3 regions of the Pseudoalteromonas sp. SG44-17 genome follow, and region 2 is predicted to be linked to each of the others. Evidence: predicted binding sites of a transcription regulator. Region 2 holds the regulator's gene; each other region holds the start of a gene.
What was found. The regulator sigma-54, encoded in region 2, starts transcription at its own class of promoters, with help from an activator protein. The targets are predictions, from matches to a motif close to GTTGGCACGNNNNTNGNNT.

Region 1 (11,143 bases), on a different contig from region 2:
ATCTAAAGGTGGTGGCAATGTTAACACAAAGTTAAAGCCAATTGATTGATAAAAATCAGCTAAATAGTTATAAGCAAATGTATAAACGAGTGAATTTTGATTAGACAAGGTATGAATTAGTAGTTTTTTTGCAATTCCTTGACCGCGCCAAGCAGGTGCAACCAGCAAGGTAGACAAAAACAAATAATCACTGCGATTTTGAATTCTGCATGCCGCGACAATAACTAAGTCATTATAAACAACCCACACTTGATCTTGTCTGGTTGCCCGACCTCGGGCTTTATATTGATCGTAAAACTTATTCACTAAAGGGGTTTTAATTGGCTCTAGGCATTCAAAACGCAATGCCGTCATTAACTTTGCATCGTCGCTAAATATTGTTCAAATTGCTGCTTCAAAAACATCTGCTCTGCCACTGGCCGACTATGAATTGTATTGTATATTTGCTCACGAGTACTCTTACCACGCTTTATTTGATAAGCCCAAAACGATGCCTCGTAATCCAATTGAATTTGATATTTTTGTTCACGAGGTAGTAAGCATAAGTTAAACGACATAAATTACCAGTTATTACTAATCATATTAATGCCCAGAGTATAACAAACATTTGCCTAAAAGAGTCACGGCTAAACTTGCGCTTTTTAGCTTTTAAACGTAGATTGGTGGCGTTTTTAGTCCTAATATGGAAACGCTGTGATTAAGTGCTTTTTTTATCTCATATTGCTCTGTTATTCACTAACGCCACTGAGCACTATAGCGAACACGCAACATATGCTGTTTAATCGCCCAGCCGATACCCCACAGGCTCGCTATGTGATTGAGCTGATGACCCTTGCATATAAGGAACTTGGCTATGATGTACATATTATTGACTTTAATCACCAAAGCGCTTTATCTGCAGCGAACAATGGCACGCTTGATGGCCAATTAGGGCGAGTGGCCAGTATCAGTCAACAATATCAAAACTTGCATCCGGTTAACTTTGCGCTATTTGAGTTTAACCTTGTGCTATTAAAAAACTGCCAACAATGTACATTTGAGCAGCTAGACAATATCGCCATTCAAGTTGGTTATCCTGCAGCGCAGAGTTACCTTAACGAACACCCTTTTATTGGTGACATTATTAAGGTGAAAAGCGTCACTGCTCAACTTAATTTACTCACTCAAGGTAAAGTACAAGGTGTGATTTTACTCGACTTTTTATTGTCTACTAAACACCCTCAGTTTAATGTTAAGCAATTTCAAACTGAAATACTGGCACCAATAAAAAGCTATCACTTTTTGCATTCACGCCATAGCGCATTAATTCCTAAGCTTGAAAAAGAACTGCATAAACTCAATGAAAATGGCACAGTTCGTTTACTCAGGGCTAAACATAATCTTGATTAAAAACCAAAATCCCCCTGCTCCGATGGTGCTGACTTAGCGATAAGTGCTTGGCGCTTTTGCAAGTAACGTTTATAACGCTGTTGACACAAACTAATGACTTGCTTTTTTTCTACGTTTGAAAATGAATTCCAACCAAAGCGTTCCTCCCGACTTCGATAGCAGCCTTTGCAATAGCCTCGGTTATTTACCTCGCAAATGCCTTTGCAAGGACTTGGAATTTCAAAAATTTCAATTTGTTGCATAACAAACATCGGCCAATAAACACAACTTTAGTATAGCCCGTTTTTTAAACGAAAAAAAACCGTAACTTAATTACGGTTTTTTTGAAGATGTTTTACATTAGTTATTGGCCGCTTTCGCTACTATTAAACTCAACCTTACGATGAAATGGCTTAGCGTACATAGCTAACACCAGAGGTTTTAATTCATCTGGAACACGCGCCATACGCATCTCAAATGCCTGAGCATCGGCTTTATTAATCACCGCCTGTTTACAGCCACCAGCGATATAATTTCCTGGGTGTAAAAAGAACGAATCAATAATTTGCTCATCGATGGTTTTTGCCAGCTGCTCTGGTGATTCACACCCGTCTTCAATTGGTTGCCCAAATGCTAAATGAACATGCCCTTTGGCGGTACTAAAACCTTCAACAATACTGGCAATATCTTCACCCGCTGACTTTACATATTTACCATGATGCTGCTTATGATAAAGCTCTCTGGCTTTGGCTGTTGCACAAGGTTCATATTGATATGAAATTGATACTGGTACAATTTTTAGCTCACGTACATACTCAGCAAACTCTTTCTTTTGCTTACGACCATTAAGCTGCAACATTTTAAGTAGCGCAGGATCTGTTTGATCAAAGCCATCTTTAGCGCGGCCTTCTTTTTGTGCAATCCAAATTGAATCACCACCAGCAAGCGAATCGTAAATATAAGCTGAAAGCTGCGATAGTGCTCTAAGCATTTCTTTTGGCGCTTTAACTGAGCGCTTAACAATAAAGCTTTTATTTAAACGCATCAGTTCGGTGATATAAGGGATTTGCAGTAAGTTATCACCGATGGCGATACGGACTGTCTTCATTTTGTGACTGAATAAGCCCCAATTAATTAAAGCAGGATCAAGTACGATATCGCGATGATTTGAGATAAACAAATACGCTTGCTTTGGATCGAGTTGATCCAAACCAGAAAAGGTCACCTCAGTTGTGGTGCGTTTTACCAGCTGTGCTAAATACTTAGCAACGATTTGTTGAACTTGCTCAACACTGTTGATAGCGCCCCACTTTTTACGTAACTGATACTTTACCAATGTTCTAGATAAAAAGGGTACAGCTGATAAAAAACGCGGTAAGTTATATTTTGCAACTACATCAATAAACGCATTATCATCAATCAAGCGTGCAACCGAAGCGGCTACTTCATCATCATTGTAAGGTCTTATATCTGCGTACTTGTCCACTGGTTCACTCATTACTGCATCTTTAAAGTTAAAAAAACGGTGCGCTCGTGCGCACCGTTTATATTCTATAGGCGATTATAACTCAGACAACCTAAAATGCGAACTAAGTCATTAATTTGGTCCATTGTTTATATTTTATAACAGCTAAAAATCTTTTTAATAACATTCAATTATGCAATGCTCTTACCAGTGCTGCGGTATTTACTAAACGCTCCTTTAAGAACTAAACGCGCCATTAACAGTGCTAAAATAGTACCACAGAGAAGGGTTAACCAATGTGGTAGCACTTGATGTTCATCACCTAATAATGGTGTAACAACAAAGCCAAATTCAGCCACTAAATAATCGGTTAAAAAACCAAATATCAAAGCGACACCTATTACACCAACTAAATAAGCAACCACTGCACGCTTACCAAGCTCATTGGCAACCACGCCAAGCGTCGCGACATTAGTGGCAGGACCTGCCAACATAAAGACTAAAACAGCGCCAGGTGCTACGCCACTTAATAACAAACCAGCTGCAATCGGCGTTGATGCGGTCGCACAAATATACATGGGAATACTAATCACGATCACCACCAGCATAGCCAAAATACCACTGCCCCATTGGGTTAAAAATGATTCTGGTACATAAGTTTGCACTAAGGCTGCAAAGAACAAACCAATCATTAACCACTTCATAGTGTCTGATAGCAATTTGTTACAGCTAAAACTCACTGCCTGTTTCATCTTTTGCCATTGGCTGGCTGGTGCTGCACTTGATGTATCGCAACAACTAGCCTTCTCTTCAACCGCTGCTGGTTTCGTTGAACAGCAACTAACCTTCTCTTCGACCACAGCTGATTTCGTTGAGCAACAACTTATCTTCTCTTCAACTGCTGCTGGTTTAGTTGAACAACAACTAACCTTCTCTTCGACCGCTGCTGATTTCGTTGAGCAACAACTTATCTTCTCTTCGACCACTGCTGATTTCGTTGAACAACAACTTATCTTCTCTTCGACCGTAGCTAGTTTAGTTGAGCTGCAACTTATTGTCGTTGCTCGCTTTTGCTCATTATTAACTTCACTGATGTGATCTGTAGTTTGCGTTTTTTCAGCATCACGCCCCACTAAGACACCAGCGACAATAGCACTGCAAATCGCCGCTATTGGACGAATTATTGCCATAAAAGGACCTAGTAACACATACGATACCGACACCGAATCAACCCCTGTTTCTGGCGTCGATACTAAAAACGCAGTGGTAGCACTTTTTGAAGCGCCTGCACGTCTTAAACCAATTGCAGCAGGTATTACACCGCACGAACATAATGGCATTGGTGCGCCAATTAAAGCAGCTTTAACAGTCGTCCAAAAACCTTCTTTTCCCAAGTGTTTATTTAAGAAATCAGCCGGTAAGTACACATTTAATAACCCAGCTATTAATAAACCGAGCATTAACCAAGGTGCAGATAATAAAAATAACTGCCAAAAATTATTGATTAAGTCCATCAATGTCCTCCAAAGTGGTTAATATCGAACAGTTATCTGCGGGCTCTTTGCCTCCGCAGCACTTATCAGCTAACACGGATAATGATTGATGAAAACGTGTTAATTCAGCAATACGCTCTGCGACTAAGTCACGCTTTTGTATTGTTAAGTTTTTAACTTCATGGCAAGAATGCTGATGTTTTTTAAATTTAATTTGTAATAGTTCTTTGATCTCAGCCAAGCTAAAGCCAACATTTTTAGCGCGCAAAATAAACATCATTTGCTTAAGATCGGTTTGGCTATAATCTCGATAACCTGCTTGCGTTCGCGCTGAAGGCGTTAACAAAGCATGCTTTTCATAGTACCTTAGGGTATCTGTAGAGACACCTAATTGACTGGCAAATTCGCCTATTTTCATCACCGTCTCCAATTAACATATTATCAACTGATGCTGAGTATAAACCTTAGAGTACACACCAAGGTCAAGCATTTATAAATTTTTATTATGAAGGAAAGCTCATGAATATTACTCTTCTCGATACTGCTACGCTTGCAGGCACATCCCTTGAACCTCTTCAAAAACTTGGCAACTTCACTAGTTATTCACTAACCAGTCCAGCACAAGTATTAGCGCATAGTGCAGGCGCTGATGTCTTGATCACCAATAAAGTGGTACTTAATCGCGAAACACTGGCAAAACTCCCTGAATTAAAGCTCATATGTGTAGCCGCAACTGGCACTAACAATGTTGATTTAGTCGCCGCTAAAGAGTTTGGCATTGCCGTTACCAATGTGGCCGGGTATTCAACACCTTCGGTTGTACAACATACCTTTGCACTGATCACCAATTTACTGGGTAATACTCACCGCTACATTGCTGATTGCCAACAAGGGTTATGGCAACAAAGCGAGATGTTCTGCCGCCTTGATTACCGTTTTAATGATATAGGAGGTAAAACTCTGGCAATTATCGGTTATGGTTCGCTTGGTAAAGCTGTTGCGGATGTTGCACGTGCTTTTGGTGCCAATATAGTTATCAGTGAGCGTAAAAACCAAGTAACTAGAGAGGGCCGAACAGAATTTTACCAAGCAATAAAAACAGCTGATATTATTAGTGTACACTGTCCTTTAACCGATGAAAGTCGTGATCTGATTGGTGCTGCTGAACTTGCTATGATGAAACCCAATGCCATTTTAATTAACACCGCGCGCGGTGGTATCGTTAATGAAGCTGATTTAGCCAACGCACTGAGCAATAACCAAATTGCAGGAGCGGGATTTGACGTATTGAGTAAAGAACCAGCTGCGAAGGATAATCCATTGGCCGCTTATCGTGGTGATAATTTAATACTGACTCCACATATTGCATGGGCCAGTGAAGAGTCAATCATTCGCTTAGTAAAGCAAGTCAGCTTAAATATTAGCGCATTTAGCCAAGGTGAAAGTTTAAATAGACTGGTCTAATCAACTAACTTTTAGTTAGTCACGCTATAAAAGGTGGTTAAATATAATGCACCACCTTACAAAAAAATCTAATTCATTGATTTTAAATAACATAAAATATTGGCTAGTTCTTTGCTAGCTAATAGATAAATTAAAATCAATATTTAGTATCCAGGATAAAATAATGAAAAAAGTACTTTTAATTGCCGCGCTTGCAGCCCCTCTTCTTACTGGTTGTGTAATTGCAGTATCCGATGGTGAAGCACAAACACACTGGGCTGGTAATAGTTCAAGCTGGGAAGAACATCATCAATTTAATCGTGAAAGCATCTCAGGGCTCACTTTAGATACCAGCTATCAAAATGTATTAAATAAATTAAAAACTCCCGACTTTACAGAATTATTAAAAAAAGACGGTGATGTATACCAAGTACTATTTTATGCCACCCACAGTATTCACTCTGACGGAAAAATGACAAAAGATGAATGTACTCCACTGGTCTTTAAAAACGAGAAACTGATTGGTGTGGGTGATAGTATTTATAATTCACTTAGCGCCATTTAGACACAAAACTAAAGCAGTAAAGAGTGGAGCATATTCACTCTTTATTTGCTGTAGTAACTGACTTTACTAACTTGCGTCAATAACTCGAGCGATAATTTTATCGCGGCCACTATCTTTAGCTTGATATAAACCTAAATCGGCTTCTTCAAGTAATATATGCTCAGAATAAACTTGACCAAACTCAGTTGTAGCAACCCCAATACTTATCGTAATGTGAGCGGCATTGAGTGATGCTTTATGCGGGATAGCTAGCGTATTAACAGCATCTCTGAGTTTATTAGCAAATTTTAATGCCTCGTGTTGGTTGGTATCGGGTAACACTGCGGCAAATTCTTCTCCACCGTAGCGCGCAACAAAGTCAGTGCCACGCTCACACGCTACAACTAATGCATGTGCAACACGTTTAAGGCAGTCATCCCCGGCACGGTGACCGTAACAATCGTTATAACGCTTAAAATGGTCTATATCTATTAATAGCACCGATAACGGTGTACCAGCTCGACGGCTGCGACGCCATTCTCGCGATAAGCTTTCATCTAAATAACGCCGATTGGGTATTTCTGTCAGCCCATCAATGGAGGCGAGCATTTCTAACAAATCATTTTTTTGCTTAATCAATAATTGATTTCGCACTCGTGCACGTACTATTGCGGGACTAAATGGCTTAGCAATATAGTCCATTGCGCCTAATTCAAACCCTTTTGCTTCATCATCATGGCTTGTATTAGCTGAAATAAAGATAACTGGAATAGCGTGCGTAGTTGAATTTTCTTTTAACTGAATTAATACCTCATAGCCATTAATGCCAGGCATTACAATATCGAGTATAATTAAGTCAACCGCAGTTGATTTAACAAATGTCAGGGCTTTTTCACCACTTTCAACTAAAAATATTTCGTGATCATTCACTAATGTTTTTTCCAACACCAATCGATTTAATGGGTCATCATCAACGATCAGTATTTTGGCTTTCTTCAACATTTACTGAGCCTTGTATTTGAATATATCTATTTACTTGTGCTAGTTCGAACTCTAACTGACTCAGGGATATTTGCCCTACGTCTGGTGTCTTGCGTAGTCTACTTTCTAATTGCTGAGCGGTAGCACTTAGGCGATTAAAGCCAAGATTTCCTGACACACCTTTAATACTATGCACTAACCGTTCCAAAGCTTTTGCTTGCATCGGTACTTTTAATTGCTGCAGATGACTTACACACAACTTAGCAAGTTTATCCAGCATAATCTGCAATAAATCATTATTACCCGAGAATTGTTCTAATGCAAAAGAATGATTATAAAAAACAGCGCCGGTAATTTGTAGTTCATTGATCGCCGCTAATAACGTTGCTGCAACCACTGGTTTTGTTAAATGTTTATTCATACCTACGGCAAGTGAGCGTTGCTCGTCAGCTGCTTCACAATGCGCAGTTAGCGCAAAAATAGGTAATTGCTGTTGTTCATAACTTTGTCGCAATAAAGCGGTTGCTTGTAACCCATCGACTTCTGGCATTTGAATATCCATTAAGATCAGATCAGGCATGACTTGTGCAACCAAATCTATCCCTGCCATCGCCGAAGTTGCTGTCATTACATTAATATGTGCTTGACTTAAAATATTACTAATAATATCTAAATTAAGCTGATTATCATCAATAACTAACACTAGTAAGCCCGCAACGTTGAGTTTACTCTCTGCCGTTGTCAGATTTACATCAGGGCGTTTAGATATCGGCTCAACTTGCTGTATTCGTTGTACTAATGCAGAACTTTTCACGCTGCACATTTGCATACCTTTAAGAGTAGGCAGCGGAGTATTTGGAGCATTTTTAACAACATAAAGCTGCGTGTTATTACTCATCAATGCTGTTTTTATATTGTCTCGCGTTATTACTCTCGGTAGATCAACGTCATTAATGATGATCCGCTGATAATCTGCTAATACAGCGTGGTCTGTTAATTCAGCTAACTCAGAAAATTCTAGCTGTTTTAATGGCGCTAATGCGGTAGGTAAATTAATTCCCCGCTCAGAATGAATCACTAAAGTATTGTGCCAGACGATAGGATCGATTTGAGCGGCAACATTAAAGGTTATAGTAAAGAAAAACTCACTGCCTTGGCCTTTATTGCTGACAACTTTAATTTCAGCTCCCATTAATGCCACTTCGTGTTTGACTATAGCAAGCCCTAAACCAACGCCTTGGTGGGTACGAGTGAGTGATTCGTCGCCTTGCGTAAATGCGTCAAATAATCGACTCTGATCAGCTTTATCAATACCGATCCCGGTGTCGATCACTTTAAAACACAGGGTTTGTTGTGTTGGCGTCAATTCAACGGCTGTTATTTTCAAAGTGATACTGCCATGTTCAGTAAATTTCACGGCATTGGTTAGTAAATTACCGAGCACTTGCTGTAAGCGAATGTAATCGCCGACTAACTGCGGAGCAATTAGCGGATCAATATCGATATTAAAAGCCAACTCTTTTTGCTGGCAGAGCCCTATTAATACACTCTCGCAGCTGTCAACAAGTGCAACTACAGCAAAATCAACTAAATCTAATTGCACTTGGTTATTTTCGATTCGCGCAAAATCAAGCATTCGATTAAGCATGGTTAATAAACTTTGCGCAGCATTTTTTGCTTGAACTGCATGCTGTTGCTGCTGCGCTGTTAAGCCTTGCTGAGTTACCATATCAATAAGGCCTGTCACAGCATGCAGTGGCGTGCGTATTTCATGGCTTAAGTTAGCAATAAATCGGCTTTTGGCCTCGGTTGCCCGCTCGGCATCTTGTTTGGCCTGAGTCAATGCACTGACATCTTGAATATGAATAACATAATAGTAAGGTGCTTGTTGCTCATCCCATACTAAAGAGACACTCAGCTGCCACCAGCAATTTAGCTCTTCTTGTCCTAAAGTAAGATGGTAAACTTTCTTTTTCTCACTCAGCAATAAAGCTAAAAGCGTTGCTATTTCTTGCCACTGTTGCCGTGGAAATAAATCCACTAATAATAAATCCTGCTCAGTTTTATCAATCTTAAAAATCTTTCGCGCAGTTCGATTAAGTTGTAATACTGTCTGTTCAAGTGAAAGTAAAATCACCCCATTAGCTGCATACTCTATGGCGCTGCGAAACTTAGACTCTGACGCTTTTAATGCCAAAAGAGCTTGTTGTTGGGCGGTTATATCCCGGCCAATTCCCATTGAACCTAGTAACTGATTTTGATCGTTATAAAATGGCGCGATGGTTAATTGAAAGGTTTGTAGCTGGGTTTCAAGTCGTTGCTCAGCCTTCATTTTGGTTGTTAAAACTTGTTGCTCTAATTCACTGATCTGGCCATTATCATCACTAATATCACATAACTGCTGACCAACTAACTGCCCTTGCTCAATACCTATGTATTGTTCATAAGCACGATTACATCCTAAGAATGAGCCATCAATGTTTTTAAAATAAATAAGATCTGGCACACTATTGAGCATAGTATTCAATAATGCTAAATGGCGTTCTTTAGCCTCATAACTGCGTGCGAGTTCACGGGTCTTTATTTTTACTTGGTCATCAAGTTCACTATTTGCCTGCTGCAATGAGTTTACCAACTGCTGATTTTTGTTAAGTACCCACTTGATTCGGCTAAACCACGGCTGCCAGTTTGCTGGTATATGATAATTTGAATAATCTTTATAGTGCTCCTCATTTTGTTCAAGATACGCCATTAAATATGTCATGGGTTTCACAAAAATACGCTGGCTTAACCATAACAAGGTACTGAACATCATCACTAAAAACATACTCAAAAAAGTAAGTTCAATTAATACATCAGTTACAATCGGTGAGGCTAATTCATCATGCGATGCAAAATAACCCGCATAAATTGGTAGCTGCTTTTGCGCTTGTAAAAGAGTGAGATTACCCTGATTATCTAATTCTGATGGCGCTTTAGCTGAAGGCCAATACTCCGCTAATGGCGTGTCTTCTTCAATATCGTAAAGTGAGCTGATAATGACGTGCTGCGCACTATTTAAAAATATATATTCGCCACTGCGCGGCGATATTTTTTTTAGCCATTGCGATACTGCCGATAAGTCATAAATCAAAATAATATAATCTTCACCGCCCTGCTCACGCGCACGCCCTATTGATAAGTAGTTTTTACCTGCCACCTCTACTATAGCACTTGATGTCAGTGAATTGTCAGCCAGTGCTGGGCGCAACTGGCCATCCAATACTTGAGTTAACATTAGGCTATCTTCGTCACGACGACGTTTTATATAAACAAAGCCTTGCTCATTAACATAAGCAACTGCCGATAAGGATTGAATTAACGATAATGAGGTATTAAAAGCAGGCCCCAAGGCGATCACTTGCTGCCATTGAGCTATCGCATTAGGAGTGGTCGAAAACTTACCTTGCCCGACAATTTCACCGCCTCCATCAGGGATTTTTCGGTAATAATAATTCTCTTGCTGATTAATATCTTCAAGCCATTGCGGCTCAAATTGATACGACAAAGGTTGCTCGTATAAAGAGAACAGTGTGTTGATCAAGCCATCAGCACCATTCATAGCATGCTCAACTTGCGCTGCTATATTAGCAAAATCCGCTTCACGTTTAGCAACGGCGCGATCTAATTTAATATTATATAAGTGTAAACATAATAGAAAAGCCACCAGCAGCGGCACAATAAGTGCCACAGCCAGTGAACGATAGTAATGTTTTAAAGGTAGAAAATTCAATCTACAATCCGATGCTTGGCGCTAAATTTGTCAACAAGGTTAGCGAGCCAAGTGGGACTGCGCAAGTTATAAATTTT
Region 2 (11,143 bases):
ATAACCCACTAACTTTGTTTAAAATTATTTATATAGAACAACTATATAAATAATTTCCACCTTGTTCTAGAGCTATTTCCCTGTTGCAATAATTACTCTCTAATTCAATACAATTGGTATGACTACGATTGAGCTGCAATTACATGATACAAATCTTGGTCTGTTTTTGCGCTACGTAGTTGTTTACAAAAATCTTTGTTATTGAGTTTATCAGCAATTGTGGCTAACGTCTTCAAATGAAGTTGGCTGTCACCATCTGGTACGATGAGGGCTACAAATATATCAACTGGGCGATTATCAATCGCATCAAAATCAACCGGTGATTCACTCACTAAAATTATTGCTAGCGGGTTTTCAACACCACTCATACGGCCATGAGGGATAGCAATACCACGACCAATACCGGTACTACCTAGTTTTTCTCTCGATAGTAGTGCGTTGAGGATTTCTTGTTGTGATAGCTGAGGGAGTTGTTCATGAGCCAATTGGCTTATAAATTCAATGATCCGTTTTTTGCTATTAAAAAGGACCGCAGCTTTACTGCAGTCCTGACAAATAAGTGAGCTTAATTTCATAGTGTTAGTGTCGAGCGTGCTTCTCTTTGTGTTTAATTACTTGACGATCAAGTTTATCGATTAGTCCGTCAATAGCTGCATACATGTCTTGGTGCTCAGTCGAGGCAAATAATTCAGCGCCACTGACATGTAATGTGGCCTCTGCTTTTTGGCTTAGTTTTTCTACATCAAGAATAACATGGACATTATTGATATGATCAAAATGCCTTTCAAGCTTGGCAAACTTATTGTTTACATAGTCTCTTAATGAATCAGTAATTTCTACGTGACGACCAGTTAAATTTAGTTGCATAAGCATTTTCCTCTTGTGATTTTACGCCTTAAATCAAACTTTTACGTTGATTTGACGGTGGAATAGCCAGCGACTCGCGGTATTTTGCAATAGTCCGTCTAGCTACTTTGATACCTTGCTCTGCCAATATATCTGCAATCTTACTATCACTCAATGGTTTCGCTGAGTTTTCTGCACTGATCAATTTTCTGATCAATGCTCGAATAGCTGTCGAAGAGCATTCGCCGCCGTTCTCAGTGCTTACATGACTTGAGAAAAAATACTTTAACTCAAAAATACCACGGGGGGTATGCATGTACTTTTGTGTCGTTACGCGAGAGATTGTTGATTCGTGCATCTCAACCATTTCAGCAACGTCGTTTAGTACCATAGGTCGCATTGCTTCAGGGCCATGCTCAAAGAATCCCTGCTGTTGTTTTACAATGCAGTTAGTTACTTTGAGTAACGTCTCGTTACGACTTTCTAGGCTTTTAATAAACCATTTAGCTTCTTGCAAATGCGAGCGTATAAATTGGCTGTCAGTGCTTGATTTTACTGAGCGTGACATTGCCGCATATTGGCTGTTCACTCTAATTTTTGGCATGCTGTCTGGATTAAGTTCAACCACCCAGCGACCTTTAATTTTTTTCACCGAAACATCAGGTATAACATACTCTGACTCTTCGCGTACTATAGTATCCGCAGGCTTTGGGTTAAGGCTGTGGATCAGTGTCATTACTTCTTTCAGCTCATCTTCTTTAAGCTTAGTCTTTTTCATCAAAGTGCGATAGTCACGACTAGCTAATAAATCGATATGATCAGTTAAAATCATTTTAGTCTCGCTAATCCAAGGAGTTGCAGGATCAAATTGATTTAATTGAATACATAAACATTCTTGTAGGCTGCGCGCAGCAATACCAACAGGGTCAAATAACTGAATGCGTTTTAACACTGCTTGCACTTCGTCGAGTTCGATTTCTTCTTCGTTATTACCTTGATTTAAGCTCTCTGCGATGTCTTCGCAGCTCAAGGTTAAAATACCTGAATCGTCAACAGCTTCAACAATCGCAATGGCAATGGCTTCATCGGTTGGACTAAAAGGTGTGAGCTGTAATTGCCACATCAGATATTCGTGCAGGGTTTCAGTTGAAGCACCTTGATAAATTGACTCATCTTCAGGCATTGGGCCGGATGACGTATTTGGCGCAGCACTCATGTATTCGTCCCAGGTGACGTCCATAGCCATTTCGTCACTTAAAGTCTCTTTGCTTAATGCTTCGCTACTTTCTTGTTCATATTCGCTGGGCTTGTCGTCTGCTGATGCACTAACGGTTAAGTCATCGTTGTCTTGTTTTTGTTCGTTTTTACCAGCCGTGTCGTCTGAATATTCATGCTCTTCTAGCTCTAACAATGGATTGCTGTCGAGTGCTTCTTGAATTTCTTGCTGGAGATCCAATGTACTGAGTTGCAATAAGCGAATTGCTTGTTGCAGCTGTGGTGTCATTGTAAGTTGCTGGCCCATGCGCAGCTGGAGTGATTGCCTCATGTATCTCTAACAATCCTTTTATTGTTATCATCGTTAAGTCTAGCAGATACTTAGCCGAGCGTGGCTTTATAGCCTAAATTGCTCGCCCAGGTAAACATCGCGGACTGTTTGGTCGGCAAGTACATGCTCAGGGGTACCTGATGCAATTAACTCCCCATGAGAAACTATGTAGGCTTTTTCACAAACATCAAGGGTTTCTCGTACATTGTGGTCGGTAATAAGTACGCCAATACCACGGTTTTTAAGGTGTTCAATAATCTTCTTTATATCTAACACTGAAATAGGATCAACGCCAGCAAAAGGCTCATCAAGTAAGATAAATTTTGGATTTGCGGCTAAAGCGCGTGCAATTTCAACTCGACGACGTTCACCACCAGATAATGCCATACCTTGGCTGTCGCGAATATGTTGAATGCTAAACTCATCAAGTAAGCTGTCTAGTGCTTCTTCTCTGGCTTGTTTATTCAGCTCTTTACGAGTTTCTAAAATAGCCATCAGGTTTTGATAAACAGTTAACTTACGAAAGATGGATGATTCTTGTGGTAAGTAGCCAATCCCTAACCGTGCGCGACTGTGCATTGGCAGTAAAGTGATGTCATTATCATCAATACTTATTTTACCTTTGTCGCTAGGTACTAAACCCACAATCATATAAAAAGTGGTGGTTTTACCTGCGCCATTAGGACCCAGTAAGCCAACAATGCTGCCTGCGCTAACTTCTAAACCCACGCTTTTTACAACTTGGCGACCTTTATAGCTTTTTGCTAAAAATTCAGCTTTTAATATACTCATGGCTGCCCTTTAGGTTTGTCTTTTTTACTGTCAACAGGTACCAAAATAGTGTGTACGCGATCGTTTGAGCTTGCGCCTTTTTCAGCACTGATCAGCTGTTGGTCCATATCATAGGTAATGCTTTTGGCATTAATTTTTTGACCTGCTTGAGTGACTTGTGCATTACCAATTAACGTTAAATAGCGCTTGGCGACATCGTAACGGACTTCATCAGCACTGGCGCTCATTATTGTGCCATCAGTTTGTTTTTCTTCAAAGTAAGCAGGGTTACCAGTTGCAACAAGCAATTGTTTGTTATTGCCTAAATCTTCGCGCTTATGGACTTCAAGTCGATCCGCTTTGATACGGCGGTTACCATGAATGATTTCAACATTTTTTTCAAAAATACCGATATTATCTTTCAGTTGGGCAAGCTGCTTTTCAGCACTGATAGAGACTTGATCCGCAGGTGGTGCCGTATTTTCAGCAAAGCTTGCAAAGGCAATGAATAAGCTTGGTATCACAAGCAAGTGAGCAAATTTATTGGTCATAATATATGGTTCGCGTATGGTTAATTAGTTCTACCACTTCGGCTTTTAAGTCGGCATGGAGGCCGCGCCCAGTGATCTTTAAATTTGGTCCGATTAATTCAACTGGTTGTTCTGAACTCATGGTTTGTAGTTCAATATCAACCTGAATATTATCTGCGTTTATATGTTCAATCATGGCATTATTGGTCAGGTTTTTAGCAACCACATTACCTTCTAAAATTAATTGATGATTTTCATATAGGGTGGCTTCATCGGCATTAATTTGCCACGTTTGCTGTTGATTATAGAGTGTAAAAATAGGTTGTTCAAAGTAAGTAAACCCTAACTGTTGGTAAAGTTCCATTTTTGCAGCTGTTACTTTGTGGCTAATTTTACCTTGTTCATCAAACGCGGTTTGTTTTAATGCCACCGCAGTATAATCAGGTTTTGCTATTATATCTTCTTGGTTTTGTTTTATGGCAGTGCTTTGATAAAAATACGGATACCACAGCCATACCATACAGCCGACAAATAATACGCATAATATTAAACGCGCACTATTCATGAGCTTGTGCCTTCGCTAGTTAATGATTTACCATTTTCGAGCATTAATAAATCAGTGAGTTCACGCACCGCTCCAAAACCACCAGGGAGCATGGTTGTATAATGTGAAACTCGCTTGATCAAGGGGTGAGCATCATTTACTGCCACCGCAAAACCAACTAATTCCATTACCGGCAAGTCAGGCCCGTCATCGCCTATGTAAGCGATTTGTTCATCGCTTAACTGCAATTTATCTTTGAGCTGTTGATAAGCTTGCAACTTGTTTTCTTGACCTTGGTAAATATGCGGTACTGTCAGGCTAGTCATCCGTTGCTGAACTATCTGTGAATGACGACCGGTGATCACGGCAACTTCAAAACCGCTATTGATCAGTGCTTTGATACCAAAACCATCTTTAGTATTAAACGCTTTGAGTTCTTCACCTTGATTGCCAAGATAAATGCGGCCATCTGAAAACACCCCGTCGATATCACAGATCAGGAGTTTGATTTTTTGTGCTCGCTCGCTCGCATCATCTGAAAGTGGCTGATATAAGTCAGCAAACTGCATTATAAAACTCCTGCTTTGAGCAAATCTTGCATATTAAGAGCACCAATAGGGTGGTGTTTATCATCAACTACAATTAAGCCATTGATACGCTTATTCTCCATAATATTGAGTGCCTCGGCGGCAAGCATATCTGCAGTTGCTGTAGTGCAAGAGCGGGTCATGACAGTGCTGATCAAAGTACTGTGAATATCCATTCGTTGCTCTAAAATTCGGCGTAAATCACCGTCAGTAAAAAGCCCTGCAAGTTGCCCTGTGTCATCAACAATGGCCGTCATACCTAAGCCCTTGGCCGACATTTCGATTAATGCATCTTTGATACATTGCTTGTCATTGATCATAGGCGTTGCTGGGCCACTGTGCATAATATCTTTTAAACACAATAGTAAACGTTTGCCTAAGCTTCCCCCTGGATGCGATAGCGCAAAGTCATCGGCAGTAAAGCCTCGGGTTTCTAACAGAGCAACGGCTATTGCATCACCCATCGCAAGCGTTGCAGTCGTGCTCGCAGTCGGGGCGAGTCCTAATGGGCAGGCCTCTTGACTTACTTTGATGCATACATGAGCATCAGCCCAATTTGCCATTGATGATTCAGGGTTACCTGTCATGGCGATCATTTTTGCGCCAATACGTTTAATAACCGGAATAATATTCAGTACTTCGCTGGTTTCGCCTGAGTTAGAAATAAGCATAACCACGTCATCACGAGTGATCATCCCTAAATCACCATGACTTGCTTCACCCGGATGGACAAAAAACGCAGGCGTGCCAGTGCTTGCCAGTGTTGCAGCAATTTTATTACCAATATGCCCAGATTTCCCCATACCGACTACTATGATCCTTCCGTGACATTGATACATCAATTGGCAAGCTTGATTAAAGTTTTCGTCTAGATATTGGGTTATATCAAGCAGTGCTTGGCGCTCTATTTCTAGCACCCGCTTACCTTGTTCAATAAAATTTAACTGCGTCATTGTGTTATCCATTTTGTGGGTAGCATTAAGCAACTTGGCTAAAAATATAACTCTGATATGCTAAAAATGCGACCAATAACAGGCCACCTTCAACTCTATTAATGCGTCTTGTACCTTTAAAGCTCAAGGACATAGCTATAAGGGCTATGGTGGCACCAATCATAATTAAGGCATCACGGTTTGCAGCTGAAGGGTCAATAATTGAAGGGTTGATAATCCCAGCCAGTGGCAACACAGCTAAAATGTTAAAGATATTTGAGCCAACAATATTACCCAGTGCTAAATCATCTTCGTTTTTTAATACCCCAGCAATACAGGCTGCCAGCTCAGGCAGACTGGTGCCAATAGCAATAATGGTTAACCCTATTACTAAATCACTTAGGCCAAAGTATTTGGCTATATCAACTGCTGAGCCAACTAAAAAATGTGAGCTGACAGGCAGTAATATCATACCAATAATTAACCAAAATAAAGCCGATTTGGTGGGCACGTTATCTGGTACGTCTTCACAGGCTTCACTTACAAATGGGTCATCAGCTTGGTTTTTAGCGCGAATAGAAATAATAACTAAGCCCGCAATAAAGACCACAAAGCCTATGATTAATGCAACGCCCTCAGCAAATGAAAAGTAGTTATCCGAAAATATATACCAGGCGGCGATTGACACTAGCAGCACAAGCGGCATTTCGCGTTTTAATGTCATTGATGATACTGATAGTGGGCGCAATAGCGCGGTAATACCTAAAACAAGTAAAATATTAGTGATATTTGAGCCAACGGCATTACCCACTGCAGTGTCAGTTTTACCTGCAAGCGCAGCTGATGCTGAGACCATCATTTCAGGGGCTGACGAGCCCATAGCAACAACTGTTAAACCAACAATAAGAGTAGGAACACCGAAATTTTTTGCCAGTGCCGCAGCACCATATACAAAGCGATCTGCACTCCAAACGAGAGCTGCAAATCCGAGAATTAAAATGACAAAAGAAGTCACCATTACGTTACGCCAATTATTCAAAATGAGATGGCTGCAAATAGTAACAAAAGCCAACCTGAAAGTATAAATAAAAGAATCTGCGAAGCTTGTTAGATTATGGACTGATTTGGACTGAGAAAAATTATTTAAGCGACGGTTAAGCCAACTGCTGTAAGCTTTGCAGCGCTATTACATAGAATATTACAAAATTTTACGATTTGTTTTTTCCATCTTGGTGTAAAAACGCTTAAAATAGGTGAACTAGTGAAAATAGTAATGGAGAGCGACTTGTCGCAACCAATAGTAGAAATCAAGGATGTAAGCTTTTCTAGGGGCAATCGCTGTATATATAAAAATATGAGCTTTAGTGTCCCTAAAGGAAAAATTACGGCAATTATGGGGCCAAGCGGAATTGGTAAAACCACCATGTTGCGTTTAATTGGTGGCCAATTAAAACCAGATAGCGGCACTATTTTATTCGAAGGCAATAACATTCCTACCATGTCGCGCAAAGAGCTTTATGCGGCGCGAACCAAAATGAGTATGTTGTTTCAAAGCGGCGCATTATTTACCGATATGTCAGTGTTTGACAATATCGCTTTTCCGCTGCGTGAGCACACTCGTCTAAGTGAAGATTTAATTCGCCTTGTGGTGCTAATGAAATTACAAGCTGTTGGCTTGCGTGGAGCACAAGATCTAATGCCTTCTGAGCTGTCAGGTGGTATGGCACGTCGTGCTGCATTAGCGCGTTCAATCGCGCTTGATCCTGAATTAATTATGTATGATGAGCCATTTGCAGGCCAAGACCCTATCTCCATGGGTGTGTTGGTTAAGTTGATTAAGTCGCTTAATCAAGTGCTTGGGTTATCATCATTAATCGTAACTCACGATGTAACAGAAGTAATGAGTATTGCCGATCACGTTATCATTATTGCCGATCAAGGCGTTATTGGTAGCGGTACACCGGATGAAATGCGTAATCATGAATCGGCCCTAGTTCAGCAGTTCTTAAAAGGATTATCTGATGGCCCAGTGCCGTTTCATTTTCCTGCTCAACCTTATCAAGAAGAATTACTGGGAGGGCGCCGCTGATGTTTGATTTTTTGCAAATGCTAGGTCATAAAACGTTAGGACGGTTTGCTGCACTTGGTCGCTCTACTCAGATGTTGATAGGTGCGTTGTGGAGTTTGCCTAATTTTAGAAAAGGCACGCCGCTTTTAATACGGCAATTATATATGGTCGGCTCGCAGTCACTATTGATTATCATGGTGTCGGGCTTATTCATTGGTATGGTGTTGGCGTTGCAAGGCTACACCGTACTAGTTGGTTATGGTGCAGAGGATAGCTTAGGCCCATTAGTAGCATTGAGTTTACTTAGAGAGTTAGGCCCTGTTGTTACTGCATTATTGTTTGCCGGGCGAGCTGGTAGTGCATTAACCGCAGAAATAGGTTTAATGAAAGCGACTGAGCAGTTATCAAGTCTTGAAATGATGGCTATTGACCCTCTTAAACGTATTATCGCGCCACGCTTTTGGGCGGGCTTTATCAGTATGCCATTACTGGCGTTGATATTTTCAGCAGTTGCAATTATTGGTGCTCATTTAGTGGGGGTTGATTGGTTGGGTGTTGATACGGGGAGTTTTTGGTCAATCATGCAGTCACAAGTGTCATTCCAGCAAGATATTTTAAATGGCATGATCAAGAGTTTTGTATTTGCCATCGTGGTTACATGGATTGCGCTTTATAAAGGCTACGATTGTATACCGACCTCTGAAGGGATCAGTAAAGCAACAACAGAGACAGTTGTACACTCATCTTTGGCTGTTTTAGGGTTTGATTTTATTTTGACAGCGGTAATGTTTACTAGCTAATAAAGGTATAGATAATGAATTCACGGAAATTAGAAATTTTAGTTGGTTTTTTTGTTGCGCTAGGCATAGCAGCTTTTGCTATGTTGGCGTTAAAAGTTGCCAATGCAGGGATCAGCGGCAACGGCGAAACCTACTTATTGAAAGCCAAGTTTGAAAACATTGGTTCATTAAAAACACGTGCGCCGATTAAAGTAGGTGGTGTAGTGGTTGGTCGAGTTGAGGGAATTTCAATTCACCCACAAGAATTTGTGCCAGTTGTTGATATGACGATTGATGCGCAATATCAATGTCGTTTTTCAGATACCAGCTCAGTTTCAATCCTGACATCAGGCATTCTCGGTGAGCAATACTTGGGGATTAACCCTGTTATTGCCCCAAAATCAGCTGAACAAGCGTGTTTAGGTGTTGCGGTAACGAGTGATGATAAAAACTTAGGGTTAGACGAGTTATTTGGTGTTGAGAGCAAAGCCTTAAATGATGGCGACTATATCACTGACACGAAATCAGCATTGGTGCTTGAAGAGTTAATCGGGCAATTTTTATTCAATCAAGGCGGCGAGTAAGTAATTATGTTTAAGAAATTTTTAATGGTAGTTGCGCTGACTTTCAGTGCCATTAGCGTAGCAAGCGATGCGGTCAATTTAACAGACCCATATAAAATGGTCCGCCAAGTATCTGATAATACTTTTCAACGTATTACTCGTGACCAGCCTTTAATCGAAAAAGATAAGGAGCACCTACGGGTTATTGTCAAAGAAGAGTTGATGCCTTACATTGATTATAAATATGCTGCACTGCGTGTATTAGGAAGTCATGTATCAAAAGTACGTGCGATTAAAGATCCTGCGGAGCAAAAGCAAGCCGTTGAGGATATTAAACACTTTATTGATGTGTTTCAAGAATACTTAATCGCTACTTATGCTGGTGTGTTTACGCAATACACCAACCAAAAAGTAGAGTTTGGTGCAAGCAAAGAGTTTACAGGACAAGACCTAGTATTAGTGAAAACCAAAATTGTCGAGCCAGGCAAGCCGGAAATTAAAATTGATTTTAAAGTACGTGAAGATCGCGATGGCGAATGGCGTGCTTATGACATGGTTGCCGAAGGCATTAGTTTATTAGATGCCAAGCAAAGTGAATTTCAAGGCATTTTGCGCCAGCAAGGTATTAACCATGTAAGTGACCTACTTGAACAGAAAAGTAAGTTGCCAGTGCAATTTAGAGGTGACGGCGGTAATGAGTAAAGTAACGGTTACTCAGCTTGACGAACAGCACTATCGAGTCAGTGGTGAATTGACTCGAAATTCAATTTCCGCTGAACGACTTCTGAATAAAAACTCACAAAGTAACCATAAAAACTGGTATTTTGACCTTTCTGAGGTGTCTAGGGTTGACACGGCGGGCTTAGCTTGGTTAATTCACTCTTTCGCAGAATTAAAGCAGCAAGGTATTCACCTTGAATTGCAAAATATTCCTGAACAACTGCAAAAGTTGATGCAGTTGGGACAGGTTACCAACCTATTTGAGTGAGAGTTATGGAAACAAGCCAAGTCGAAACCTTATTGCGCGACGCATTGCAATTAGCTGAAGTACATGTGAAAGCCAACGGTAGTCATTATGAAGTTATCGCAGTCGGCGATTGTTTTGATGGTTTAAGCCGAGTGAAAAAACAACAGCTGGTATATGGTCCGTTGATGAACACCATTTCTGACGGCACAATTCACGCAGTTTCGATCCGTGCATTTACGCCAACTGAGTGGAAGCGCGAACAAAAATTCATTTTACCTCAATAAAAAAGGTTTCCTCATGGATCAATTTGTAATTCAGGGTGGAACCGGACTTGCCGGTGAAGTCACTATCTCTGGCGCTAAAAATGCCGCTTTACCTATTTTGTTTGCAGCATTATTAGCTGACGGTAAAAGTACCTTTAATAATGTTCCTCGCCTGCGTGATATCGGCACTACTGAAGCATTATTAAAAACCCTCGGCGCAGAAATACACTGGCACGGCGAACAGCTCGTTATTGATGGTGGCAAAGTTGATAAAACATTGGCCCCTTACGAGTTAGTCAAACAAATGCGTGCGTCAGTATTAGCATTAGGTCCATTGGTTGCTCGTTTTGGTCAAGCACAAGTATCGCTTCCTGGTGGTTGTGCAATTGGTGCTCGCCCGGTTGATATTCATATTCAAGGTTTGGAGCGCATGGGCGCTGTTATTAGCGTTGAAAATGGTTATATCAATGCAAAGGTAGATGGGCGTTTAAAAGGTGCTGAAATCTACATGGAAATGGTCAGCGTTGGCGCGACCGAAAATTTATTAATGGCCGCAACCTTAGCTGACGGCAAAACCGTATTAGAAAACGCGGCGCGTGAACCAGAGATTATAGATTTAGCTGCTTGCTTAACAGCAATGGGGGCAAAAATTAGCGGTGCAGGCACTAGCCGTATTGAAATTGAAGGTGTTGAAAAGCTGCATGGTTGTGAGCATCGCATCTTGCCAGATCGGATTGAAACTGGCAC
Region 3 (11,143 bases), on a different contig from region 2:
TGACGCGCTAAAGCACTACCTACCATTTCGGTGCTTGCAAATAGTTACTTAATTTTTACCACCGAGGCGCTGCGCGCTACACGGAGCTGAAGGGCTAGGACCCTAATCCCTTCCTCTTTGAACTCGGAGTTCTCTGTGGTGGATCAATCATTTAAAGATCTTTTGCACAAAGAGAAGTGAATGAGAGCAAATGAGCAGATAAAAATATATATAAATCTTTCGCGGCTGAAGCCTGCTTATATGTGGGTTAAGCATTTGTAGGAAATGGCTTCAGCCATTAATTCCCAGAAGCTAGATTTTAGGATCCTAGCGCCTAGTCACTTTTCTAGCTCTTAACACCTAGTATTTTTCAATAATCTCTGCTTTTCTAAAACAATCATTACTATGATCATTCACCATACCACAGGCCTGCATATGGGCGTACACTGTGGTTGGGCCTAAAAACTTAAACCCCCGTTTTTTTAAATCTTTTGCAAATGCAGTTGAGGCCTCAGTAATTGCAGGGTAGTCACTAAGTTTATCTAACTCATTCACTAACGGCTTACCACCTACAAACTGCCATTGATAGTTACTGAAGCTGCCAAACTCTTGCTGAATTTCAATAAAACGTTTGGCGTTATTTATAGTTGCTACAATTTTTAAACGATTACGGATAATTGTTTCATCAAGCACTAATCGTTCGATATCGTGCTCGTTCATTTGTGCGACTTTTTCCACGTCAAAATCCAAAAATGCACGACGATAGCCATCACGTTTCTTTAAAATCGTATACCAACTTAATCCTGCTTGTGCTGATTCCAGAGTAATAAACTCAAACAAGATTTGATCATCATAAACAGGCACACCCCATTCGTTGTCGTGATAGTCAACATAGTCATCTTTACTGGCATCGAGCCAAGGGCAGCGACATAAATTTGTTGAATTCATAGTGTCTCCTTGCTTTGCTTATTTTAGTTTGTCATTTTTTTGTCGCGTTATTTATACGCTAAGCAAATGAAATTAAACAATATAATTGTTGGTACAATTTGTGCATTTAGCTAGTTAGATCCTGTAAACGAGAATGCATTATGGCCTTAGCTAATGTCTTAAAACCACAATTTATCACAGCGACCCAGTATAACCCATGCTTACTGCAAGAAGAGTACATTGGTGAGTTAAGTGAATTACGCCAGCAAGCCAGTTGGTTAAGTCATTTAGTAGATACAATGCCTGCGGGTGTTGTGGTGCTTGATGGTCGCGGTTTGATCGCTAAAGCTAATCAAATTGCAACAGACATGCTGGGGGAGCCACTCGAAGGTGAAAAGTGGTTCAGTGTGATCCAGCGCTCGTTTCGGCCCCAACAAGATGATGGTCATGAAGTATCGCTCAAAGATGGTCGCTTAATTAAGTTAGAAATAACGGCATTAGCGCCAGAGCCAGGGCAATTAATCTTAATGACTGACTTAACAGAAACGCGTCGTTTACAAACACGCGTTGCACATATGCAGCGTTTAAGTGCACTGGGTAAAATGGTGGCATCTTTGGCACATCAAGTGCGAACACCACTGTCTGCTGCGATTTTGTATGCCGCTAATTTAGGTTCAAAGCGGTTACCCGAAAGCTCGCGAGGCAATTTTCATACTAAGTTAATGTCGCGTTTAAAAGATCTCGAGACCCAAGTAAACGATATGTTGTTGTTCGCTAAAAGTGGCGATCAGCAAGTTGTTGAACATGTTTCCATGCAGCAATTATTAACTGAAGTGAAAACTGGCGCTGATGCTATGGTCGCACTTAATAATAGTGAACTTCAGGTCAGTTTACCTGAGCCTGATATCGAGATAATGGGCAATAAAACTGCGCTTGCCAGTGCCATTCAAAACCTTATTCACAATAGTATTCAAGTCATTGGCAGTAATGCACTCGTTCAATTAAGTGCGCAGCGGGATGCGAGTGACCCCGAGCTAGTGTGTATTACTGTAAGTGATAATGGCCCTGGGGTCGATTTAAGCTTACTTGATAAATTATTTGAACCATTTTTTACTACGCGAAGCCAAGGCACAGGTTTAGGCTTAGCTGTGGTTAGTTCAGTCGCGAATGCACACCAAGGACGAGTTGAAGTAACGAACAATGCTCAAGGCGGAGCCTGCTTTAGTTTACTGTTACCTATTTGTACAAAGTCAACATCGGCGGAGGCAATATGAACAACACGATTTTAGTGGTTGAAGATGATGCGGGGCTTCGTGAAGCCTTGATTGATACGCTTGAAATGTCTGGAATAGATTGCGTTGCGGCTGACAGTGCCGAGCAAGCTATGGTGCTACTTAAAAAAGACAGCTTTTCGCTGGTCGTGAGCGATGTGCAAATGGGCGCGATGAGTGGTCTTGATTTACTGCGCAGCATAAATCTTAATTACCCTGATCTACCGGTTTTAATGATGACAGCGTATGCGACTATTGATGATGCTGTTGAGGCTATGCGGTTAGGGGCAATTGACTATATGGCCAAACCGTTTGCGCCCGAAGTGCTACTTAATATGGTAAGCCGCTATCTACCTGAGCCAGAAAAAGAAACTGATGGCCCGATTGTCGCTGATCCTAGTAGTATTCAGCTATTAGAACTTGCTAGTCGGGTTGCTAAATCGGATGCCAGTGTGATGGTGCTTGGTCCTAGTGGCTCAGGTAAAGAAGTACTCGCACGCTTTATCCATGATAAATCAGATCGCGCAGAGCAGCCATTCGTCGCAATAAACTGTGCTGCGATCCCTGAAAATATGCTCGAAGCTACATTATTTGGCTACGAGAAAGGCGCGTTTACTGGTGCGATTCAAGCTTGTCCGGGTAAATTTGAGCAAGCACAAGGTGGCACAATTTTACTTGATGAAATCACTGAGATGGATTTAGGCCTACAAGCTAAGTTATTACGTGTATTACAAGAACGCGAAGTTGAACGTTTAGGTGGTCGCAAAACTATTAAGCTGGATGTGCGTATTTTGGCTACCAGTAACCGTGATTTAAAAGAGGCTGTGGCTAAGCACCAGTTTAGAGAAGATTTATATTATCGATTAAATGTATTTCCGTTGATGTGGCGTCCACTTTGCCAACGTCCAGGCGATATTGTCGTGTTGGCAAAGCATTTAATTGAACGTCATCTCAATAAAAGCAAAGAGCCTATCGCTGTACTTAGCGAACCGGCAGAGAAAAAATTATTAGCTCATACTTGGCCAGGTAATGTGCGTGAACTGGATAATGTGATCCAGCGTGCGCTGATATTACGCCACGGTGATATGATTGACGAAAGTGCTATTTTTATTGAAAATTTAACCCAGACTCCTCTAACTGCGGCTTTATCAGCAAGTTTAGTACCGGTCAATTCAGCGCCAGAAAGGGCGACTTCGGCGGTTACAAGTTCACCAACTAATGATGCTTATTATGATCTGCAAGCGCCAGCAATAAAAGCGACAGCAGAACGAAATCAGCTGCGTGAAGAATTACCAAGCTTGGATTCGGGAAGTTACAAAGATGAACTTAAAGATAAAGAGCATAGAATTATTTTAGAAACCCTAAATCGTTGCCAAGGCAAGCGTAAAGATGTAGCTGAAACATTAGGGATCAGCCCACGAACATTACGTTATAAATTGGCTCAAATGCGTGATTTGGGGATCACCTTACCTGCTTAAGCCTCTATAATTTTTGTTTTCCTTCACTATTTAATTTACGCTCAGCCTTGCTGGGCGTAAACTTGTCAAAACTCTGACAACTAAAATAAATCTTAAGTTTCTGATATTTATTGTTTTATTAGTTGGCATGCTTTGTGCTTTATTAAGTTATTAGTAAACTGCATCGTCAGAGACAATTATGAAAATTCAAAACAGCGCATTATTTCAAGAAATGCAATCTATGGCTCTCGAAGCTGGTCGTAGTAATCAAGTAAACAAATTACCGACGCAGGCGCAGCCTACTTCGAGCGCCCAATTTGGCGATTTGTTAAGTGATGCACTCAATACAGTGAATGGCCTTCAAGCTGATGCGAAACAAAAAGTCGTAGCGGTTGAAATGGGCGATCGAAATGTGTCATTAGCGGATGCAATGATCGCATCACAAAAATCGTCAGTTGCCTTTGAAGCTACGGTGCAAGTTCGTAACAAACTTGTAGAAGCCTATAAAGAAATCATGAACATGCCTGTTTAACTAGGTAGTGGAGAATTATTGTGGCGCAATCTAATCAATCAACAGATCTTGCTTTGGCCGGCGGCGGTATCGACCAAACTGATAATGACGATCAACAAGAACAAAAGTCAGGCTATTTAAGTGCATTAAACGGCGTTGATGTATTGCGTCAGGTTACTCTAATTATTGCATTAGCGATTTGTTTAGCGATTGCTATTTTTGTGATTATTTGGGCACGTCAACCAGATATGCGTCCACTTGGAAAAATGCCAACGGAAGAGCTAATTCAAACGCTCGACTTTTTAGATGCACAAAAAATTGACTATCAACTTGATGGCAATGTGGTTTCTGTTCCTGAAAATGAATATCAAAATATTAAATTGTTAATGACCCGCGAAGGTATTGAGCAAGCGCCGAACTCGGGTACTGATATTATCATGCAAGATATGGGTTTTGGTGTTAGTCAGCGTTTAGAGCGTGAACGTTTAAAGCATGGTCGTGAACAACAACTAGCGCGTACGATTGAGGAACTACAAAATGTCACGCGTGCTAAAGTATTATTGGCAATACCGAAAGAAAATGTTTTTGCTCGTCGTGAGAAAAAACCATCCGCAACAGTGGTATTAACTTTAAAACGTGGTCGTATGCTCGGTAGTGAAGAAGTGGACGCCATTGTTGATATTATTGGTTCAGCAGTGCAAGGTTTAGAGCCGTCACGAGTAACTGTAACAGACCAAAATGGCCGATTACTTAATTCAGGATCGCAAAGTGCGTTAGCTGCTCGCTCACGCAAAGAATACGATATTGAACGTAAACGTGAACAAGAATATCTAGATAAAATAGATGGTATCTTAATGCCAGTTATTGGTATGGGTAACTACACTGCACAAGTCGATTTAAGTATGGACTTTAGTGCGATTGAAGAAACTCAAAAACGCTACAACCCTGATTTACCGGCGGTACGCAGTGAAACCACCTTTGAAGAAAACAACATCGGCGGGTTAGCTATCGGTATTCCTGGCGCGCTGACAAATCAGCCTCCAACAGATTCAAATATTCCTGAAATTGCCGGTCAAGGTGGTGCAGGCTCTGGTTCATCACCCAGTCGCACTCACAAAGAAGCGACACGTAACTATGAACTTGATACTACTATCTCCCACACACGTCAGCAAAGTGGTGTTATTCGTCGAATTAGTGTGTCTGTGGCAGTCGATTATGTGGCAAAAGTGGGTGAAAATGGTGAAACGACTATGGAGCCTCGCTCAGTTGAAGCACTGTCAAATATTCGTCGTTTACTGCAAGGTGGTGTGGGTTTTGACTTACAGCGTGGTGATGCATTAGAAGTAGTGACAGTACCGTTTGTACGTGAACCGATGGACTTAGCTATTGAAGTGCCACTGTGGGAACAAAACTGGTTTATGAAAGTTGTGCGTTTAGTGCTTGGCGCATTGGTTATTATAGTGCTAATCATGGCGGTGGTTAAACCTATGCTGAAACGCTTGATTTACCCAGATGATACCCTTGAAGAGTATGATGATGATGCGCTTAGTTCTGGTGTAGATATTGGTGATAACACCCTAGATATGCTAAATAAAGATTTTGATTCTGCTTCGGTTGGCTTCTCAAGTGATGGTACACTACAGTTACCAGACCTACATGGCGATGAAGACTTATTAAAAGCTGTTCGTGCCTTAGTAGCAAATGAGCCAGAACTCTCCTCACAAGTTGTGAAAGCGTGGTTAACTGAAGATGACTGATCAAGAACAAAAACAACTGCCAGCAGCGTTTGATGTTGATAAATTAGACGGTGTAGATAAAGCCGCAATTTTATTGCTAAGCTTATCCGAAGAAGATGCAGCGCAAATATTAAAGCACCTTGAACCTAAACAGGTGCAAAAAGTGGGTATGGCAATGGCGGCGATAGATGATCTATCGCAAGCCAAAATCAGTGCCGTGCACAATTTATTTATAGAACAAATACAAAGCTTTAGTACGATTGGCTTCCAATCAGAAGATTTTATCAAAAAAGCGCTTACTGCGGCACTTGGTGAAGATAAAGCGGCAAGCCTGATAGATCAAATTGTTATGGGATCTGGTGCCAAGGGTCTTGATTCATTGAAATGGATGGACTCAAAGCAGGTTGCCAATATTATTCGCAATGAGCATCCGCAAATACAAACTATCGTTTTATCGTATTTGGAGCCTGAGCAATCGGCCGAAATTTTAGCGCAGTTTCCTGAAAAAGTGCGCTTAGATTTAACCATGCGAATCGCCAACCTTGAAGAAGTTCAACCTGCGGCTTTACAAGAGTTGAACGAGATAATGGAAAAACAATTTGCCGGACAAGCTGGTGCGCAAGCTGCAAAAATGGGCGGCTTGAAAGCGGCGGCAGATATCATGAACTACCTCGATACTAATATTGAAGGTCAGTTGATGGATTCTATCCGTGAGCATGACGAAGAGATGTCGCAACAAATCCAAGATTTAATGTTCGTATTTGAAAACTTAATGGATGTTGATGATCGTGGTATTCAAGCTATCTTGCGAGAAGTCCAACAAGATGTACTGATGAAAGCCATCAAAGGTACTGATGATGCATTGAAAGAGAAAATCCTCGGCAATATGTCAAAACGGGCTGCAGAGATGCTTGCTGATGATTTAGAAGCAATGGCACCTGTGCGGATCAGCGAAGTTGAAGCCGCGCAAAAAGAGATCTTATCTACGGCACGTCGTCTCGCTGATTCAGGTGAAATTATGCTTGGTGGTGGTGGTGGTGAGGAGTTCTTGTAAACCATGAGCAAACCTACTCAATATCAAGGTCGTCCTTTACGAGCCAGTGAAGCAGTTGATGAGTTATTAGAAAACTGGCCAATTCCAGATGTTACGCAAGACACTCGAAAATTCGATGGTCGTTCAACGGCGTTTGGTACACCGCTGGCCGATTTATATCGTAAAGAGCTTGAAGAAAGTGAACAAGCACTAGAGCCCGAAGAGCCTGAGCTGCCCTCGTTAACAATGGCTGAGCTGGAACGAATTCGTCAAGATGCCTACGAAGAAGGCTTAAAACAAGGCCACGAGCAGGGTTATATTGATGGTTTTGAAAAAGGCGTAGGTGAGGGAAAAGAAGCCGGTTATAAAGAAGGCATTGAGCTTGGTAAAACACAAGGTCAAGAAGAAGTAAAACCACTGATTGAAGAACAGCTAACGGGTCTAAAAGCATTGTTGGATAGTTTGTCAGCACCATTAGCTAAAGTCGATGATGACGCCGAAAAGCAACTTGTACAGTTAACCGTAATGCTAACCGAAGCGCTAGTTTATCAAGAAATTAAAACCTCCCCTGAAATCATTTTGCAAAGTTTAAAGCAGTGTATCGATGCGTTAGCCAATGAGCAGCAAACTGTGCGTATTCATTTACATCCTGAAGACATTGAACTGGTTAAAAATAGTTATGGTGAAGCTGCACTAGCTGAAAACCATTGGCAGTTAGTTGCAGAGCCGACTTTAGATCGCGGCGGTTGCCAAGTAAAAACACCTCAGTCATCTATTGATATGACTATAAAAACCCGCGTCAAAGAAACGTTGGATAGTTTTTTGCATAGTAGTGGTATCTAACGCTATTTTTGGTTTGCAATGAGTTCTCAACCACGCCCATTAAGTGAACGTTTACAACAGTATCAAAAACATATTCATAGCCCAACGCCTGCTGTTGCGGGAATTTTAACCCGTGTTGTAGGGTTAACATTAGAGGCGAAAGGATTACGCGCGCCAGTTGGCAGCCAATGTAAAATTGAAACCATGCATGGTTTTGTTGATGCTGAAATTGTTGGTTTTAATGATCAGACGCTTTACTTGATGCCAAATGACCATATTTCTGGTGTACTACCTGGAGCGCGAGTGATCCCACAAGTAAATGATACCGGACTGCCTGTTGGTATGTGTTTACTTGGTCGTGTTGTTGATGGCTTAGGGCGTCCGTTGGATGGGCTTGGAGCTATTAAAGCAGAGCATTACTTAAAATTTGCACAAAATTCAATTAACCCATTATCTCGACGACCAATTACGCAGCCGATGGATGTTGGCGTACGCGCTATTAATTCAGTGATAACTGTTGGCCAAGGCCAGCGCATGGGGCTATTTGCAGGCTCAGGCGTGGGTAAGTCGGTATTACTGGGTATGATGACCCGAGGCTCAGAAGCTGATGTAATAGTTGTTGGTTTAGTGGGGGAGCGTGGCCGCGAAGTAAAAGAATTTATCGAAGAAATACTCGGTGTGGAAGGGCGTAAGCGTTCTGTCGTAGTTGCTGCTCCCGCCGATGCATCGCCATTAATGCGATTAAAAGGTTGTGAAAGTGCGGTAACTATCGCGGAGTACTTTCGCGATCAAGGCTTAAATGTTTTATTGCTACTGGATTCTGTAACGCGTTATGCCATGGCTCAGCGCGAAATAGCGCTTGCGGTTGGTGAACCACCGGCGACTAAAGGTTATCCGCCTTCAGTATTTGCAAAGCTACCCGCGCTGGTGGAACGTGCTGGTAATGGCGGCGAAGGGCAAGGCTCTATCACAGCGTTTTTTACTGTACTGAGTGAAGGGGATGATATGCAAGATCCGATTGCTGATGCGGCGCGAGCCATTTTAGACGGTCATATCGTGTTATCCAGAGAGCTCGCTGACAGTGGTCATTATCCTGCTATTGATATAGAAAAATCGATTTCACGGGTGATGCCACAAGTTGTCTCAGAAGCACACATGCAACAAGCGCGAGTGTTAAAACAAGTGTATTCAATGTTCCAGCAAAATAAAGATATGATTACTTTAGGTGCTTATCAAAAAGGCACCGACCAAATGCTTGATCAGGCCATTAATATGATGCCAAGAGTGAATGCATTTCTACAACAAGGCATGAAAGATGTGATTAGCTATGATGATGGCCTACAAGGGCTTGCGCAATTATTAGGACAAGCATAATGGCAACAAATAAGCTCAATCTATTGCTGAAAATAGAAAATGATAAAGAAGAAACTTTACGGATAAATTATTTACAAGCGCAGCAAAACTTGCAAGGCAATCAACAAAAATTGCAAGGCTTGAATAACTTTCGTTTGGAGTATACTCAGCAATTACATTTAAAAGGAAAGTCTGGTTTAAGTAGTGCAGGGTTTAGTCAATACCATGCTTTTATAGCCAAAATAGAAGAAGCTATTCGTCAACAAGCCAATACCGTCAGTACTGCTAAACAAGTTGTTTCACAACGACAAAGTTTATGGCTGAAACAGCAGATTAAAGCTAAAGCCGTTGCTAAATTAATAGAAAAACAGCAGCTTAAAGCGAATGTAATCGCACAAAAAAATGAACAAAAAATGCTTGATGAATTTTCTGCAAATCAATTTTATCAAAGACGTCGCGCTCTATAGTCATCGCCCAAAATAGCATTATTTATTTATTAAAATTAGCTTAGGCATATTATTTGCTTGTTTAACGTATGAAGTATTTATTCTGGCAAACTGCGGCGGCAAATTGCCACTTTTAATCTAGGTGAATTATGGCTATTAGTGATCTTTCAGTGTTTATCTCAACTGAGCAGGATGTTCAGTTAAATAAAAAAGACAGTGCCAAAGGCAGTGCGGCAACAGGTAAAGAAAGCACCGATAGTGATTTCTTTAGTGAGTTACAAAACGCTAATAATGCTGCAGAAACACCCATGAAAGTTAACTCATCTGGCGCTGTGTCAGCTGCAAGTGAAGCCGAAGTTGCTGCTGAAAAAGCGCAAAAAACGCCCACTGACAGCAGTGATGAGAAAACGATGTCAGGTGATGATATGTCTGGTGATGCAATGCTTGCTCAGATCACGGCAGCCAACAATATGGACACTCGGGTAAATAATACGCCAACTGTTGCAAATGCCTCATTACTTTCAACGTTGGGTAAATACAGTGAAGAAAAAATAGATCCGAAGCTTATTAAAGTCACTGGACCTCGTCCAATTGATGATGTTACGCCTATTATTGATACAGACACTCCTGCCACTGATGATCCTATTGCACAACTAGTCGATAAACAACTAAAACCAACGCTACTTACTGAAAAAACGGTGCTGGCAGAGGCGATTGATAAACAGCTTCAACTGAAGGGAAACACCCCTCCTGATGATGCTGTGACTCCTATTATTGATGATATTCAAGTGGCAAAAGAGATATCGCAAAATAAAGCGATGACAATGCAGCCAACAAACCAACAAGCTGCAGCTACCTTAAAGAGTGGGGAAGTTGGCAATGAAACAGCTCAAATAAATATTGCTGAAAATACAAGCAAAGGTAAGCCACAAAACAGTGAAGTATTAGCTAAAGGTTTGGACGTAACGCTTGCTCAACAAGTTAAACCACAAGAAAGTGAAGTATTAGTTAAAGATTCGGACACAAGGATTGCTCAGCAAGAAAAACCTCAACAGAGTGCAGCGTTAACTGCAGATGCGCAAGCAACTGTAGCTAACGTTACTGCTAACGCCAAACAAGCAACCACAAGTGCTACTGCAGTAGCAATGGACGTTGCTTCAAAGGCAGAACCAGTAGTTAAAGGTGTGGAATCAACCACTACGATTGGCTCTCAAACTGATGTAGCTGAAAAAGCAGCTACACAGGCAAAGCATAGTAACAGTGCTGTATTAGAGCAAATCAGTAAGGTATTGCTTAACTCACCAACTACAGTACAAAAAAATGAACACCCATTGTTGGCGAGCTTAACACCAGAGCAGCAAAAACAGCTACAAAATCAAGTTGATGTCATTCGTCAGCAAGATCCATCACCGGCTAACGTAACTGACTTAAAAAAAATGCTGGCTGAATTTGTAGAGCTTAATAGTAAAGAAGTTGCAAAACCTACCACGGCAGTTGCGACAATGAACACGGCAGAGCTAACCCAACTAAGTAAAGATATTTCGCTGTTGAGTCCTGTACAAAAGCAGGCATTGAGCCAGCAATTACAAAATTTTGTGAGCACTGAGC

Region 1: H5182_RS04835 (DUF3192 domain-containing protein) is a predicted target of sigma-54. The motif match lies at 5,889-5,907, and genes of this name have one in related genera.
Region 3: H5182_RS08690 (flagellar hook-length control protein FliK) is a predicted target of sigma-54. The motif match lies at 9,597-9,615, and genes of this name have one in related genera.

Annotation. Positions count from the first base shown of each region.
Region 1 is NZ_JACJEV010000004.1:148,729-159,871, forward strand. It holds gene H5182_RS04795 (GNAT family N-acetyltransferase) at 1-354, opposite strand, end outside; gene H5182_RS04800 (DUF3283 family protein) at 354-557, opposite strand; gene H5182_RS04805 (transporter substrate-binding domain-containing protein) at 772-1,389, shown strand; gene H5182_RS04810 (DUF1289 domain-containing protein) at 1,386-1,631, opposite strand; gene H5182_RS04815 (1-acyl-sn-glycerol-3-phosphate acyltransferase) at 1,733-2,866, opposite strand; gene H5182_RS04820 (SO_0444 family Cu/Zn efflux transporter) at 3,025-4,347, opposite strand; gene zntR (Zn(2+)-responsive transcriptional regulator) at 4,331-4,744, opposite strand; gene H5182_RS04830 (D-2-hydroxyacid dehydrogenase) at 4,846-5,790, shown strand; gene H5182_RS04835 (DUF3192 domain-containing protein) at 5,954-6,334, shown strand; gene H5182_RS04840 (diguanylate cyclase) at 6,401-7,315, opposite strand; gene H5182_RS04845 (PAS domain-containing hybrid sensor histidine kinase/response regulator) at 7,284-11,066, opposite strand; gene H5182_RS04850 (PhoH family protein) at 11,133-11,143, opposite strand, start outside.
Region 2 is NZ_JACJEV010000051.1:2,743-13,885, forward strand. It holds gene ptsN (PTS IIA-like nitrogen regulatory protein PtsN) at 123-575, opposite strand; gene hpf (ribosome hibernation promoting factor) at 580-867, opposite strand; gene H5182_RS20835 (RNA polymerase factor sigma-54) at 896-2,392, opposite strand; gene lptB (LPS export ABC transporter ATP-binding protein) at 2,459-3,184, opposite strand; gene lptA (lipopolysaccharide transport periplasmic protein LptA) at 3,181-3,714, opposite strand; gene lptC (LPS export ABC transporter periplasmic protein LptC) at 3,704-4,258, opposite strand; gene kdsC (3-deoxy-manno-octulosonate-8-phosphatase KdsC) at 4,255-4,806, opposite strand; gene H5182_RS20860 (KpsF/GutQ family sugar-phosphate isomerase) at 4,806-5,777, opposite strand; gene H5182_RS20865 (calcium/sodium antiporter) at 5,803-6,774, opposite strand; gene mlaF (phospholipid ABC transporter ATP-binding protein MlaF) at 7,030-7,845, shown strand; gene mlaE (lipid asymmetry maintenance ABC transporter permease subunit MlaE) at 7,845-8,624, shown strand; gene mlaD (outer membrane lipid asymmetry maintenance protein MlaD) at 8,639-9,187, shown strand; gene H5182_RS20885 (phospholipid-binding protein MlaC) at 9,194-9,868, shown strand; gene H5182_RS20890 (lipid asymmetry maintenance protein MlaB) at 9,861-10,154, shown strand; gene H5182_RS20895 (BolA family protein) at 10,160-10,417, shown strand; gene murA (UDP-N-acetylglucosamine 1-carboxyvinyltransferase) at 10,431-11,143, shown strand, end outside.
Region 3 is NZ_JACJEV010000009.1:38,538-49,680, forward strand. It holds gene H5182_RS08645 (DNA-3-methyladenine glycosylase I) at 340-927, opposite strand; gene H5182_RS08650 (PAS domain-containing sensor histidine kinase) at 1,068-2,180, shown strand; gene H5182_RS08655 (sigma-54 dependent transcriptional regulator) at 2,177-3,655, shown strand; gene fliE (flagellar hook-basal body complex protein FliE) at 3,834-4,166, shown strand; gene fliF (flagellar basal-body MS-ring/collar protein FliF) at 4,187-5,902, shown strand; gene fliG (flagellar motor switch protein FliG) at 5,895-6,935, shown strand; gene fliH (flagellar assembly protein FliH) at 6,939-7,757, shown strand; gene fliI (flagellar protein export ATPase FliI) at 7,776-9,110, shown strand; gene fliJ (flagellar export protein FliJ) at 9,110-9,556, shown strand; gene H5182_RS08690 (flagellar hook-length control protein FliK) at 9,685-11,143, shown strand, end outside.